Regions from separate parts of the Paenibacillus sp. FSL H3-0469 genome, predicted to be linked through region 2. Evidence: a T-box and tRNA genes for the amino acid it is inferred to sense, from the RefSeq annotation. Region 2 holds a T-box; the other holds one or more tRNA genes.
What was found. The T-box of region 2 lies ahead of NSS83_RS03455 (alanine--tRNA ligase). A T-box ahead of a tRNA ligase gene usually reads a tRNA of that ligase, here a tRNA-Ala.

Region 1: it encodes a tRNA-Ala, which carries the amino acid that the T-box ahead of NSS83_RS03455 (alanine--tRNA ligase) is inferred to sense. The anticodon was not compared.

The regions. Positions count from the first base shown of each region.
Region 1 is NZ_CP150302.1:7,031,755-7,039,209, forward strand. Features, by position in the region: gene coaE (dephospho-CoA kinase) at 1-288, shown strand, start outside; gene NSS83_RS30535 (lytic transglycosylase domain-containing protein) at 288-851, shown strand; gene NSS83_RS30540 (alpha/beta-type small acid-soluble spore protein) at 971-1,189, opposite strand; gene nrdR (transcriptional regulator NrdR) at 1,355-1,831, shown strand; tRNA gene NSS83_RS30550 (tRNA-Ala) at 2,082-2,157, shown strand; tRNA gene NSS83_RS30555 (tRNA-Lys) at 2,167-2,239, shown strand; gene NSS83_RS30560 (transcriptional regulator) at 2,690-3,337, opposite strand; gene NSS83_RS30565 (hypothetical protein) at 3,561-4,094, opposite strand; gene NSS83_RS30570 (hypothetical protein) at 4,108-4,887, opposite strand; gene NSS83_RS30575 (FAD-dependent oxidoreductase) at 5,017-7,059, opposite strand; gene NSS83_RS30580 (response regulator) at 7,247-7,455, shown strand, end outside.
Region 2 is NZ_CP150302.1:828,632-836,086, reverse strand. Features, by position in the region: gene NSS83_RS03465 (FadR/GntR family transcriptional regulator) at 1-217, shown strand, start outside; gene NSS83_RS03460 (4-hydroxyphenylacetate 3-hydroxylase N-terminal domain-containing protein) at 251-1,714, opposite strand; gene NSS83_RS03455 (alanine--tRNA ligase) at 2,052-3,908, opposite strand; T-box leader at 3,978-4,221, opposite strand; gene NSS83_RS03450 (TetR/AcrR family transcriptional regulator) at 4,275-4,859, opposite strand; gene lpdA (dihydrolipoyl dehydrogenase) at 5,023-6,399, shown strand; gene NSS83_RS03440 (DUF4259 domain-containing protein) at 6,518-6,949, opposite strand; gene NSS83_RS03435 (macrolide family glycosyltransferase) at 7,006-7,455, opposite strand, start outside.

The DNA.
Region 1 (7,455 bases), 1.6 Mb from region 2:
GAGAATCCGCAGCGGCTGGTCATTGTCGACATTCCGCTGCTCTACGAATCAGAGCTGGATTCCTTATTTGAGCAGATTATTGTGGTCTATGTTCCGAGAAGGGTGCAGTTAGCCCGCCTCATGGAGCGCAGCGGAATGAAGCTGGAACAGGCTGAGGACCGGCTGAGGTCGCAGATGGATATTGAGCTGAAGCGCAGGAAAGCGAATTATGTGATCGACAATAGCAGTGATCTGCAGTCTGCCGAGCTTCAGGTTGCCCGGTTGTGGGACAGGCTGGGCTTGATATGATGAAGTGGTTACGTAAAAAAAGAGTCCTGCTGCTGTTGTTCATCGGCTTCACCGCGATTCTGTTTCTAGGCTCCAACTGGATGTCATGGTTTTATCCTATTCATTATAAAGCAGAGATCCGCCAGCACAGCCGGACGTATGAGATGGACCCGTTCCTGGTGGCATCCATTATCCGTGTGGAGACCAATTATAAGACCGGACGCGAATCTAAAAAAGGAGCACTCGGACTGATGCAGCTTATGCCGGATACCGCCAAGTGGGCGCTAGAAAAGGCCAAGCTTCCTGAGGTATCGCTGGAACGGCTGAAGGAAGAGCCCTCGTCCAACATTGAACTGGGTACCTGGTATTTGTCTACGCTCTCTAAGCAGTTTGACGGCAACCGTATAGCAGTTATCGCCGCCTACAATGCCGGACCCGGCAAGGTGCAGAGCTGGCTGGATGAAGGGCAGTGGGACGGAACAGAAGCCTCTGTGAAGGACATTCCGTTCGGTGAGACCCGTCATTACGTGCAGCGTGTGATTTATTATTATGATCAATACACCGAGCTCTACAGTGAGTTCTAGGATGAGTTCTAGAGTGCCTGTTACTTCTGCTGCTGTTATGTAAAAAGAAGCATCAAACGGCCGGAGCCGTTCGATACTTCTTAGGCAAGCTTATGTCGTGTTTAGCAGGTTATTTATACTTATTTGTACTGACCTGCCAATTGCTGTTCAGCCAGGGTTACAAGACGTTTAGTGATGTAACCACCGATCGAACCGTTTTCGTAAGAAGTTTTATTGCCTTGGTATCCGTCTGGGGAGAGGGTGATACCTAGTTCCTGGGCAACTTCATATTTCAGTTGTTCCAAGGCACCGCGTGAGTTTGGAGCTACCAGGTTATTGGAGTTGTTATTTTGGCTCATTGCTGTTCACCTCCTATCGGTTGGTAACTGTATTATGTGCCGGACATGTCAGATTCATAACAACAAATAAACGGTGTTTTCTGGAAATTAAATAATGCCCGCATAGCCCTGGTGTATCAAGGGACCGGGCCTACCCATTCTAATGATGAGGAAGTGAAGAAGCTTATGAAATGCCCTTACTGTGACCACACCAATACCAAAGTCTTGGACTCGCGCCCGGCCAATGAGAATAAGTCCATCCGCCGCAGGCGGGAATGCGAGCTGTGCAGCCGCCGTTTCACCACCTTCGAGATGATTGAAGAGACCCCCCTGATTGTGATTAAAAAAGGAGGCAGCCGTGAAGAGTTCAGCCGTGACAAAATCCTCCGCGGCCTGATCCGTGCCTGCGAGAAGCGTCCAGTCCCTGTAGAGCGCCTGGAGGTCATCGTATCCGAGGTGGAGAAAAGCCTGCGCGGCATCGCCCTCGCCGAGATCGAGAGCCGCCAGATCGGCGAGCTGGTCATGGAGCAGCTCTACCCTGTAGACGAGGTAGCCTACGTCCGCTTCGCGTCCGTGTACCGCCAGTTCAAGGACATTAACATGTTCATGAAGGAACTGAAGGGACTGCTGTCCAAGAACACGGAGGAGCTGGAGGGGCTGTAAGCGGTTTAGGGAGTAGAGGGGTTTGATTTATGGAGAGGGGCTGGCCTATGGGTTAAGGGCCGGCTCCCGGGCGGGTCGTTTTTGCTTGGAAATAATAATTTTGAAAAAGTGTTGACACTGAAGATGGATTTCTGTATTATATAGAAGTCGCCTACGAAACACATGGAAGAATAAGCGGCTTGAGCTTATCGCTCAGATCAGATTTTAGAATACATAATGTAATTCTAAATTGGTAAAATTGTAAAATTATGGGGCCATAGCTCAGCTGGGAGAGCGCATCGCTGGCAGCGATGAGGTCAGGGGTTCGATCCCCCTTGGCTCCACCAATCTCATATGGACTCTTAGCTCAGTTGGTAGAGCAGTAGACTCTTAATCTATTTGTCCAGGGTTCGAGCCCCTGAGAGTCCATCACATGAAGAACGGCAGAGATGCCGTTCTTTTGCTGTTTCATGGAATACGGGTGATTAAGAGGGGAGTACAACAGGGGCTTGAGGTCCATTCCCGAACCGCAACCCCAACCTCGACCCGCAAAATATGGTTTCCATCGATATCCTTCGGCTCTAAATGTGTCTAAAGGACTGCTACGGACCCCACAGCCCTTATCTTCTCTATTTAGCACTACTAAAAAGGCTAACGGACCGTATCGCGCTTATTACTTCATCACCATCAATATATGTGATGAAATCTAGCAAATAGCTTCATCTGAGTCCGTAAGCTTGGTAAAATTGTGCTTTTTGTAGAAATAGGCGCTCCTCGGTCCGTTACAGCTGATTGATACCTCTACTTCTCACGTTCACAGCCACGGAATTCAAGTGTTTTTACCCTATCAGCTTTATAATTCATGCTTCTGAACATACGCTACACTCTAAGCTGATATGTTCGATAACGCTGCTGTCCTCCGGCCACATCCAGTAACTGCTGTTCGACCAATTGATGCAGAATTCGTCTGGAGTGCCTATCCGTTACCCTGAGATGCTTAGCAAGCTCCAAAGGTGTGAATGCCCTGAGCAGACGTCTTGCGTAACGAAGAGTCTCCGCTTCAAGCCAAGTTAATGTGGAAGAAACATCTGTCGCAATGAATTTTCCTATAAATGACAACACCAACTGTTGACATTGCTTGGGTTCTTCGATAATCGAAGGATAAGCAACAGGAAGAAAAGTCCAGCTATCAAGGGCCAGTAAGCAATGCCGGCGGCATAGATCCTTGAAGCGTCTGACATCCAGATCTCTGGCGTGAGGTCCATAGCCTTGAATCTCAATCCCGCCTTTTGCACCTCCAGGCATATAAGCCAAGTCCAGATAGCGGTACCCGTTGTTGAAATCACGCACTTCCCATTCTGGAAACAAATGATCGAAATTACCGATTACCGGAAACCATACCTTGCGGAGAAATTCAACTGTTCCGTGGCCTAATCCTTTGCCAAGTAGCTCCTTGCGCCTGTGGTTGCTCTTATTCTTTAGATTGCGAACTAACCATTCCTCGTACTGCTGCTCAAATCGCGGCATCCGTACTCCTCCTCGAACACTCAACTTAGTGTTTATTTTTCCCGCAAAAAAGCCGCCTCAATACTCAACCCTCTCCAAGAATCTAACTTGGAAGGGGCAGAGCATTAAAAGCGGCGTGTGCTTCACAACCTATGTTTCTTAATTATAGCGCTTCAAATCCAGGAATCAATAAGAGGCTTCTTTTTTGTAATCCTGATGCGTTCTATTTCTTCATTAGACATAACTACGGTTTGAAAAAAAAAGATAGCTCGCTGCGTGAAAGCCAAAATTCGTAATGTGCCTGATTCAACATAGGCCAGCCATGCAGCTCCTCATTCACCACATCCATCCATAATGCAAATTCCGACGAAGAAGTAACCCTGTGTATATGTAGTCGCGGATTAGACTGCGGCAAGTTACGAATGTTTGCTAAATCTAGTGCCATACCCCATTCAGGCTTTTCAGGATCGGATAAATCCCTGAATCCTTTAGAGGCTAAGATAGTGGTTAGGTTCGCAGGCTTGGAGCTTGGCGGGATAAACCATGTTCTTGGAATAACCCCAGATTGTAAGCTAAGCAGTAAATCGTCAATGTGCTTGCTCGCCGTATCTTCCTCAAGCGATACCTTAAAGACTAGTGAGGGGCCGTCGAAACCAGGCAAAGGAGAGATCCATTCCACCTCCCCCTGGTGATATTGCATATGTTCTGCCAACGCCAGGGTATGCAGATACTGTTCCATTCCCTGAGTGATGCAATCCACGTAATAATCGTGATTCATAAATGGCCCCCCTCTATCGCTTCCCTAAGAGCAGCTTGTTCCGTAAGCGAAGCCCAATGTAGTTGAGCAGCACCTGCATCAGCAGGCTGTCTACTTGGGTGCCGGTGCCTTCGTATTGCAGCGACAGGTCAACAATGTTCTCTATACCTTGTAGCCTTACGTGAGCTATGCAGGCAGTCCGGGCACCTTTTTCCTTAGCCCTCTTCAACTGCTGCACCTGATGAAGATTATACTGCGGCATATAGATCAAGCTGATGACGGCCGACTTTTCGTTCACACCGTCAACGGCATTGACTTGATAGTTGGGGTCGATAAACGCTTTGGTCTTTTTGCCCAGGAGCACCAGCTCCACCTGAAGCCGCCAGATCTCGGAATGCAAGGGAATACCGATGAAAACGATCTCGTCACTGGATTCGATCATGGACAGCAGCGAAGTGATCGCCTGTCCATCCAGTTGGCTGGTGGTTGCCTTAATCTTCTCGGCCAGCAGCTCACCATAGGCTACCGAATCTATGTCCTCTTCCTTCACTGCAGGATAGTATTTGCCGTCATATTGATATTGCAGAGGCGTCTGCTCGTAGATCATCCGGAAGCTTGAGAAGTTGTCATAATACATCTGCCGCATGAAGCGGCTGACCGTAGAGACTGAAATGTGGTTGGACTCAGCGAATTCCTGTATGCTTGAAGTCTGAAGCTGGTTATAATTCTCCAGCATAGTTTTGGCAACATCAAAGTAAATATCATCCTGATCATAGGTGTTATAGCACTCCAGCAGCGCGAGAATATCTAACATGACGTACAGACTCCCTTTATAGTTTTACTTCATTATAATCGGATTCGGGTGGAGAAGATTCAGCACAAAATCGCCCATACCGGGTAAAGGTAGGGCGATTTTTTAACAATTGTGCAATTCGTTGTCTAATTACTTATGCGAGTACCCGGCAGCATGGATACCGGCCAGCCGGCCGGAGGTATAGGCAAAGCCAAGTGTACCGCCTTCAAAATCAACATAAGCCTGTCCGTACATCCCGCCTGCATCAGCGCCGGCAACGTAAAGTCCAGGAATGGCCCGGCCGTCCGAATCGGTGGCTTCGATCTTCTCATTGATGCGTACGCCGCCCAGCGTGCCGAGGTTACGTCCGACATACTTAATGGCATAATAAGGACCTTGCTTGAGCGGAAGCAGCCGCTTCGTGTCGGAGAAGAACATAGGGTCATTGCCCTGGGCGATAGCAGTATTATACTGGTTGGCGGACGCAAGGAACGTATCCTTGTCCACGCCGATATCCTGAGCCAGTGCCTCCAGTGAATCTGCTTTGTGGACAACACCGGTACCTTTCATTGAATCCAGCAGCGGAGTGTAGTCCGTAGGTTTATTCTCATCTACAAGTATAACATCTGTATCATTCGGTTCATTGAATTCCATGTAGAATTGCCGGTTGCCCTTCCATTTGGAGAAATGCGGCTCGATGGCAGCCAGGCCCTTCTTCTTGATGGTGTTCAGCATGGCGGAGTCCAGAATCAGGAATTCCGTCTCTTTGGGCTGCATGTGAATCTCAGCGCCGTGTACAGCGAAGAGGGTAACCTTAGTCTCATCGGAAAAGCGCTGGCCCAGCGTATTCACCCTCAGGTTCGGGTACTCGCTGAACTTGGTCAGGCTGTACCAATCCTTGTTAATCGGGGCCAGCTTAGCGATCTCTTCAGGCGTAAAGATTTGCGCAAAATACTGGGTCGAGGTCATTCCGTATGGGTCAGCACCAGCCTTCCAGGCCATTTGGATGCCGTCACCTGTATTTGTAGCAATCTGTCCCGGAGTGAACTTTTTGCCGAAATATTTCTCCATCATCTCGCTGTTTCCGCCGAAGCCGCCTGTTGCAATGACGACAGCCTTGGCGTTCACTTTGAGCTTGGAGCCATCCTCTTTCTTAGCCAGCACGCCGGTTACTGCACCGTCAGAGTCTGTCAGCAGCTCAGTCACCGGAGTACTGAAGCGAACCTGTCCTGATTTGGCTTCAAAAGACTTGATCAGCTTGGTGATCGCTACCGTGCCGCCTTCCTGGTATCCGTGCAGCGTGGCAGGCATTCCGATATGCTCAAAGGCAAAGCCGGTGCCGGCATCCACCAGGGTCATTTTGGCGCCGTTCGCATTCAGCCAGTCAACGGTTTTCCCTGCTTCATCAATAATGGTGCGGACCAGCAGCGAGTTCATGTAGCCATCGGAGGCCGCCATGTACTGGTCATAGAGCCATTGCTTGCTGACCGTTTGTTTTCTGTCCTTCTGCTGCTGGGAATCGGCGGCGAACATGCCTCCGGCCATAGTGCCGGCTCCCATAGGTGTAGCTGTCTTCTCCAGCAGTACGACGCTGGCCCCGCTGTCTTCGGCGGCAAGCGCCGCAGCTGTACCGGCTGCACCGGCACCTACCACGGCTACATCCACCGTGATCTCCTCTACTTCCTTATTCTCGGCAGTGGCCTTGGCCTGCTTCAGGACGGTCAGATCCCCGCCAGCCTGCTTGGCGCAATCTTCCACCGCCTCCACAATACCCTTAGTGGTCATAGAAGCGCCGGAGACGGCATCGATTGCGAGGCTTTGCTCGCTGATGATTTTTTCAGGAACAATCTTTAGCGGCCCTTGGGCAATGCCTTCCGTTTCATTCTGACTTAACACCTTGATGCTTTTGATCGCGGTCTCGGTGAATTCTGTTTCCACTTCGATCGGACCGTTTTTTCCGTTCCCCTTGGCTATGTATTTCCCCGGCTTGAAGGATAGTGAAGTTCCTTCAGTAGAAGCGGCCGCCCCCGCCATTTGACTGGTCTCTGTAGCCGTTGCTGCTTGCTTCTCAACGTTCTGCGGCGTTACTTTTGTCCCCTTGTCCGCAGAAGTGCTGCAGCCCGCAAGTGAGATTACCAGTATCGCGATAATAGCCAGCAGAACTCCTTTGTACCCCCGGTGTTTCTTTTGCATAATGCAATTGCCTCCCCAAACATTCTTTGAGATGTATATCCTCTATTTGAAGGTAACATGTAACACATTTCACATGGAGGTCTGGATCAGACCGGTGTTATTCTGATTTAGAAGAGAATTTATTTTCATGTTATAATTCTAAAAAAGTTGGATTGGGTTAGAGAAGTCAAACGCGGGGGGATGGGGAATGAGCAGGCTGCTTCATCGGTTATCCTTCAAACAACGGATATGGTATTCTTTCGTAACGCTCATGACGATGGCTATTGCCGCAACAGGATGGATTTCGTATACGATCTCCTCACGGGTTGTTGAACAGAATGCGTTACAGCTGCGCCAGGATACAATCAACAAGTCAGCGCAGGTAGTTGACGAGAAGCTGAAAAAGATCGTCCTGTC
Region 2 (7,455 bases):
AGGGGCAGCCAATCCGGTGGTGGCGCGGATGCTGAATTCGATTCTCCCCTTGCTGGCTGAAGGGCGCAAGCAAACCAATACGCTGCCCAATATGCGGACCAAGGCCTCCAATTACCATGTTCTGATCGCCATTGCCATCGAGGAACGGCAAAGCGAAACAGCACGGCAGCTAATGGAAAGCCATATTCAAAGTATGCTGACCACCCTTAAGCAGTAGCTTCTTTCGGAATACAAAAGAAACCCAGAGTCTTTAAAAGACCCGGGTTTCTCCACGCTGCAGAAATTCATCAATCATCGCCTTGTATTTATCAAGACTGTACACGTTATACATCCGGGAAGTAAGGGCGCGGGTGTTTCCGAAGAAAAAGCGTTCAAACTGTTTCTGTCTGCCGCCGAAAGGACTGACCGCCAGTTCCCAGGTCAGCCGGAAAAGAGAAATCCGGTCGCGAGCGGATGACTCCTGTCCTTTAAGATAGAGACGGATAAAGCCGCCGGCATCAGATCCCAGGTCTGTCTCGGAAGGAAGCATCACCAGATTGCTGGAGCTGATGTCCTGGAGCATACCCAGCATCTCCTGATAAAAAGAGGAATACTGCATCGTAGCCGCAATCAGCGGCTTGTGGGCCGGCACATAATAACCCTTGGCATCCGGTTCTGCCATCATTTCGGAAGCCAGGCGAAGAGCTTTTAAATTCTCAAGCATGGTCAAAATCCGGGATATCCGCTCCATCGTTACCGCTTCGAGAGCGATATTCTGTTCATCTGACAATTTAGAGATCAGGCCGAGCAGAAATTCCGTCTTGGCAATGTAGCGTGTAAGCACCTGATGGCCGGCATGGCTGTGAAAATTCCCTTCGTTGAATAGCCGCTCTCCAATCTCTTGATTCCCTAAGTAAAAGATACGGTTGCGTGGGATGAAGACGTGATCGAAGATCACCATGGCGTCCATTTCTTCAAATCTGCTGCTCAGCGGATGATCATATGGAGATGAGCCTGAGTAACTCTCACGGCAAATGAAGGTCATCCCTTCCAGATCATTGGGAACGGCAAAAGCAAAGGCATATGGATTATCCTGTTCCAGCATGGAAGGGAGAGGTGAAGGGATCACCAGTATTTCATCACAGGTTGCTGCCTGCGTAGCCATCATAAAAGCACCGTTTACCACAATTCCGTTCTCCTTGTGCTCGACAACTTTAGCTGTAATGGAATCCTCCACCTCGTCCACCACTTCGGACAACCGGCTGGCAAACGGCTGAATAAATGCGTGGGATAAGGTAATGTCCTGGCTGCGGCAGTACTCATAGTACTTTTTAAGATTATCTTCATATTCCGGATTGTATTCTTGTAACAGATGCGCAGCGGTATATAAAGACATCAGCGTCGTGTTCATATAATCGGGTGATCTCCCTAAAAACCCGTGGTGCTTCCCGGCCCACAATTCCATCATGATCCTCCGGCGGACCAGGTCTTCCTTGCTTCTCGGGGCCAGGAGGGAAAGTCCGTAGCGCTCCCCGTCCGTCCCGGTTTGAAAGGTCATTTGTTCGATGGTTTTCTGCTGATGCTGCATATCATACATTTCAGCTTGGGTCTTCATTAATCCGTTGAAGGCGGGATGGCTGGATAAAGCCCTTTGGATGGTTTTACCCTGATACCATATTTTGATCTGCTGGCGATCGATACGCTCGATATATTCCTTGCCGCTCTTAACTGCCATGGCCCACCACCCCATTCATGAACATTCAACGGTTTAGCCAAATTGACTAATACAGTTTCTGTAAAATATGTGGTGGTGTTAAAAGCAGTACATTGTCCATGTTCAAACATTTACTTTTTTTCATCTATTTCAACGACTTGAGTAAGCTCTTTAGCGGACAATACTCAGACAACCGCAGGGTAGCGGAGAGTATTGTTGCACATTTTGCAGGATTTCTTTATAACTGTTGCTGGCTGCGGTACAATGTTGCATTATTTGCACAAATTCCGTTGCAGAGAGCCAGTTAGCGCTGGATTTGTTGCATTTCGTGCAGGATTTCAGCATAGGCCGCACTATGTTATTGTCTACTGACAATGACTCCTTTAATCCTTCTGACTCCAGCAGCAGAAGATTGTTCTTTTGTAATACGGAACGTTCCTAAGTTTGTGGTATCTTCTACATGAGGTCCTCCGCATACTTCCCGGCTCCACACCTTCCCTTCGTGATCTTGGATAGTATATACCTTAACGATATCCGGGTATTTATCCCAAAAGTTACCCTCCACATTACTTTCTTTCGCTTCAAGCTTAGGCAGCTCTGCAATAGAGGTAACTGCTTTCGATGCAATCGCATCATTCACATACTTCTCCACCTCAGCTATTTGCCCGGGTGTAAGTTTATCATCGTGGTTGAAGTCAAACCGTAATCGTTCGGAAGTAATATTACTTCCTTGTTGATGGACATGATCACCTAGCACTTCCCTTAAACCAGCAAGCAACAAATGAGATACCGTGTGCAGCGCGGTTGTTTCTGTGGAATGTTCAGCTAAGCCACCTTTAAATTTACCCGCAGAAGCAGTTCTGCTCATTTCAGCATGTTTTTTTGCTGCCTCAGTATAAGACGCCTTGTCTTCCATGCCATATCCACTTTCTGTTAGGTACTCTTCCGTCAACTCCAAGGGGAATCCATAGGTTTCGTAAAAATAAAATGCATCTGCACCCGTAACGTTACCCTTATTCTTCAGATGTTTCTGTATTTCAAATTCTCCCTGCTGTAACGTTCTATAGAAAAGATTCTCTTCCTTATTTACGATTTCGATGACTTTCTTTTTATTGCGGATTAAATCTTCATAAGCTGTAGCTTCATCTATATAAACTTCAGACAACTGACCCGCAAAGCTTCCTTGTATCCCTATTTTTTTACCTGCACGAATTGCCCTTCTTAATAGCCTTCTTGTTATATATCCTGCATCACTATTAGCTGGCTCCGCACCGTCATTAATGAGAAAAGTAGCTGCTCTCACATGATCCAGTATGATTCTAAAGGACTTTAAGTCGTCCGTATAGGATTTACCGCTTAGCTCCATCAATTTTTTCTTGGGGTTATGGAAGAAAGCTGTATTATATATATCCTTGTCCCCATTAAGGGCTGTAGCCACCCTTTCTAATCCGCCTCCATAATCCAGATTGGGATTTTGCATTTTAACAAATCCTGTGTCTCCTTTGGTGTAACACATAAATACGTTGTTCCCAATTTCCAGGAATCTGTCGCTTTCAGAAGCAGGATGGTCCAGTGAATCACCGTCCGGTTCAAGATCATAGAACATTTCACTATCAGGCCCACCCGGTTCACCAACCGGCATCTGAAGCGGACTTCCGGCCCGGCTCCACCAGTTTTCTTGTTCATCGTATAAGAAAATCTTCCCGCCTCTAGATGCCCCGTATTGCCAGGGATCCTCTTCAATGATAGGGTCTATCCCGACGGATTTGAATTTTGCTGACCAGAGCTCAATGGCTTCCGTATCTTTCGGTATATTCAGTTCATCACTTCCTGCGAAAGCGCTGATATACAGCCTGGCAGGATCCATTCCTAATTCGATGATCTGCCAATTCCAAATGGCATCGATTTGTTTTTGCTTATAGTTATGTTCATTTGCTTTGAACTCCCACCGGCCGATCATTTCGAAAAATGTCAGATGCGACGTATCGCCTACTTCCTCAATATCCACTGTTCTCAAGCACTTCTGAATATTAGCAATCTCATTACCGGCCGGATGCTTTTCCCCCAATAAAAAGGGAACCATCGGCTGCATGCCGCTTCCTGTAAACAAGGTCGAGGGATCATTTTCCGGTAACAAGCTAGAAGAAGGCACTTGGCTAGCCCCTATTCCTTTCATAAAATCAACATAGGATTGTCTCAATTCATCTGGCGTCATTCTAATACCTCCATCCAATATTATTTATGCTTAAAACAAAAAAGCCCTAAGCTGACATATTACTTGTCAACTTAGGGCGAACGATTATGTCCGTGTTACCACCTAACTTCAGATTGCTCTGCGCTCTATCAGTACGGGATTACTCCGATACTGTTTCCTGAATAACGGTGGAACTCCGTTGAAGCCTACTAAGATTCCTCTGTTCGGTCCACAGCTCCGAGACTGCTTCACTATTAGATCAATGAAGATTCGCATCAACCATCTTCTCTCTGTGAGATCCTTAATAGTTACTATTTCTCATCATAGCCTTTTCGTTTTAAGTTAAAGCAATGCTAGCACAATCCGCTTGCTTCGTCAATTAATGAGTTACCTGGAGCCGGCGTTTACCATCTGCTTAGCCTGCATACGACTGGCCTGTAACAAAGCATCACTGAGCTGCGTATCACTAACTGCCCGTGCCAGTGCAACGGTACCCACCATACTGCTTACCAATGCATAACCATTTGAGGGATCGATCCCAGCCATATTTGTAATAAATGCGATGAAACGTTGAAGCTCTTGTGTGTAGGCTTGCCTGATATCTGCCGATAGCTGGGAAATTTCCCCCGATAAAGCAGGTAAGATACAACCGGCTTCCGTCTGATCCCGATGCAGGGGGCTTAAGTAAAAATCAATGACGGCCTCAATCGGCGGCGTCTGATCTTCGTTTTTGTTATGGTCTGCAATTCTCTGCAGCATTTCAATGGTGTCACTAATGGCGAAATGACAGGTCTCCATCACAAGCTGATCTTTATTTTCAAAATGGGAGTAAAATCCTCCGTGCGTCAGTCCAGCACCTTTCATAATATGCGGAAGACTGATATTCCGCACGCCGTGGGTGCGAAATGCTTTGGCTGCGCTGGTAATGATATGGTTCCGAACTTTGAGCTTGTGCCCTTTCGGATAAGGCATCCTGCTCCCTCCCCTTTGTATAAGTCTGTATCTATGAATGTCTTTTGAAATATTATATTTATCATATTATTTAATGTCAATTGGTAATGGAGTGTTGACTCTTCTAAAATATGATGACTATAATATATTATGATTAACATATTATAACTTGGAGGTACCCATCATGAACTCATTAGAAGCTGTAGATACCCTGGTTATTGGATCGGGACCTGGCGGTTATGTGGCTGCATTACGTTCGTCACAACTGGGCATGACAACAGTCCTTGTGGAGCGCCACCAGATCGGAGGGGTATGCACGCATGTAGGCTGTATTCCTTCCAAAGCGCTGATTGCTGAAGCGGAGCGTATTCATTTGCGCAGACACTGGTACGCTGTTGACGAAGCTTCTTCTTTTCAGGAGGCGCAGTTGTTTAAGCAAGCTGTGGTGGATAAGCAGTCTGGAGGGGTTCGGTTTTTACTTAAATCGGCAGGTGTGACTGTTATTGAAGGAGAAGCCAGCTTGATAGATGCGAATACCGTTGAAATTCATCACAATGAACAGATTGAGCGCCGAATGGGCTTTAAGCATCTCATCCTGGCAACCGGTTCCCGTCCGATTGAAATCAGCGCGCTTCCTTTCGGCGGACGGATTCTTTCATCCACGGAGGTGCTATCGCTGGCCGACATTCCTAAGAGCCTCGTTGTAGTTGGCGGCGGTTATATTGGTGTGGAACTGGGGCAGATGTTTGCGAGATTTGGAACCGCAGTTACGATACTCGAGGGGGGTAGACAGATTTTACCCGGATTTGAAGCAGAGCTTGTTGCACCTGTCGTTCGTCAACTGAAGAAGGACGGGATAACAATCCTAACGGAAGCTAAGGTTACAGGAGCAGACCCATATACGAGTCACATTGATCTACAATATATGCGTCAGGATCAACACCATGTTGTTCAAGCTGAATATGCATTAATTACGGTTGGCAGAAAACCGAATACAGATGGAACCTTGGGTCTTGAAAAGATTGGTTTGTCCCCTACTCCGCAAGGCTTGATCGAGATTGACAAGCAGTGCAGAACATCCATTCCGAATATCTATGCCATTGGAGATATTGTTCAAGGCCCTGCCTTGGCCCATAAAGCTTCATATGAAGCAAAAATTGCAGCAGAAGCGATTGCGGGTAAACCCTCTGTCATCGACTACAAAGCTCTTCCGCTGGTTGTGTTTTCTCACCCGGAGATTACGAGCGTTGGTCTTAGCGAAACGGATTGTAAACACAAATCCATTCCTGTTATCGTTGGAAAATCTATCTTCTCTATTAACGGCCGTGCGCTGGCTCTGAAGGAAACCGAAGGATTTGTCAAAATTGTTGCTCATGCTGCGTCTGGACTTGTATTAGGTGCACAGATTGTAGGCGCTGAAGCATCTACGCTTATATCGGAGCTTTCCCTTGCGATTGAGATGGGGGCAACCGTAGAAGATATAGCCATGACCATCCACCCGCATCCAACGTTAGGCGAAATTGTCAAGGAGGCCGCAGAACAGGCCCAACGGAGGCTATAACAAACAAAAACAGTATCAGAAGCAAATCAGCCGCGAATCGGAAAATCAACTAAACAAAAGCGCCGCAACCCTATCATTCGGATTGCAGCGCTTTTGTTTACATTCAATCATCCTACTACTAATATTTGGCAAGCCGCGCCTCCAACTTGGAAATGAGCTGCTGTACATGTGCCCGCCATTCGTCCCAGCTTGACGATTCCCGCCACAGTTCCGCCAAATCGCCCTCGCACTCCCCCTCAATGTCAGTCCAAATCACGTTCAAATGCTCCAGCAAAGTCCCCAGCGCGGAATGATCGGCCGTGAACGCCCGTACTTGCGTCCAGGTGCGTTCTTCCTCCTCATGATCGTAATCCAAACTGCCATTCTCTTGAAACTCGATATACAGCTCCGCGAGGGCGAGCACTGTTCCGTCATAAAGGAAGTCATCCTCACCAAACTTCGCCATCAACTCACCCAAATCCAATGTGTCACGAGGAAGCAAGTCCTCGATCGCCGCCACCAGATCCAGCCCTTCATCACTTTCCAATGCTTTGATTCCCCATGCTCCCATTCGATGCCCCCCTGTCACTCTCGTCTCTTCATTATATAGAGCGTGTCCAATGCAGGTCAAATAGTAGTAATCACAGCCATGTGACTCATAATTATTTCGGCGGCCCGCTTATAACCGCCGGATTGCCGTAAAGATTCACCGATGAGGCAAGCCTGCTGTTTATAGAATGGATTGCTTAGGACTTCTGACAATGCCTCTCTCATATCCGTTGCACTGAGGTTGAGTTTATTTAAAGAGATACCCGCCCCTAACTCCTGTACCCGATTGGCTACAAGAGGCTGATCCGACGTTAATGGAATCATTACTAACGGAACGTTGTAATATAGCGCCTCACTCGTACTATTCATTCCGGCATGTGTGATGAAAACATCCGTATGCTGTAGCATATCGAGCTGTGCAATATAGGGCACGACGATAAAATTAGGGGGAATTTGATCAGCCAGCGGCTCCATATCCGTATATCTCCCTGAAGATAGAACCACATTCACCGGCATATCCCCAAATGC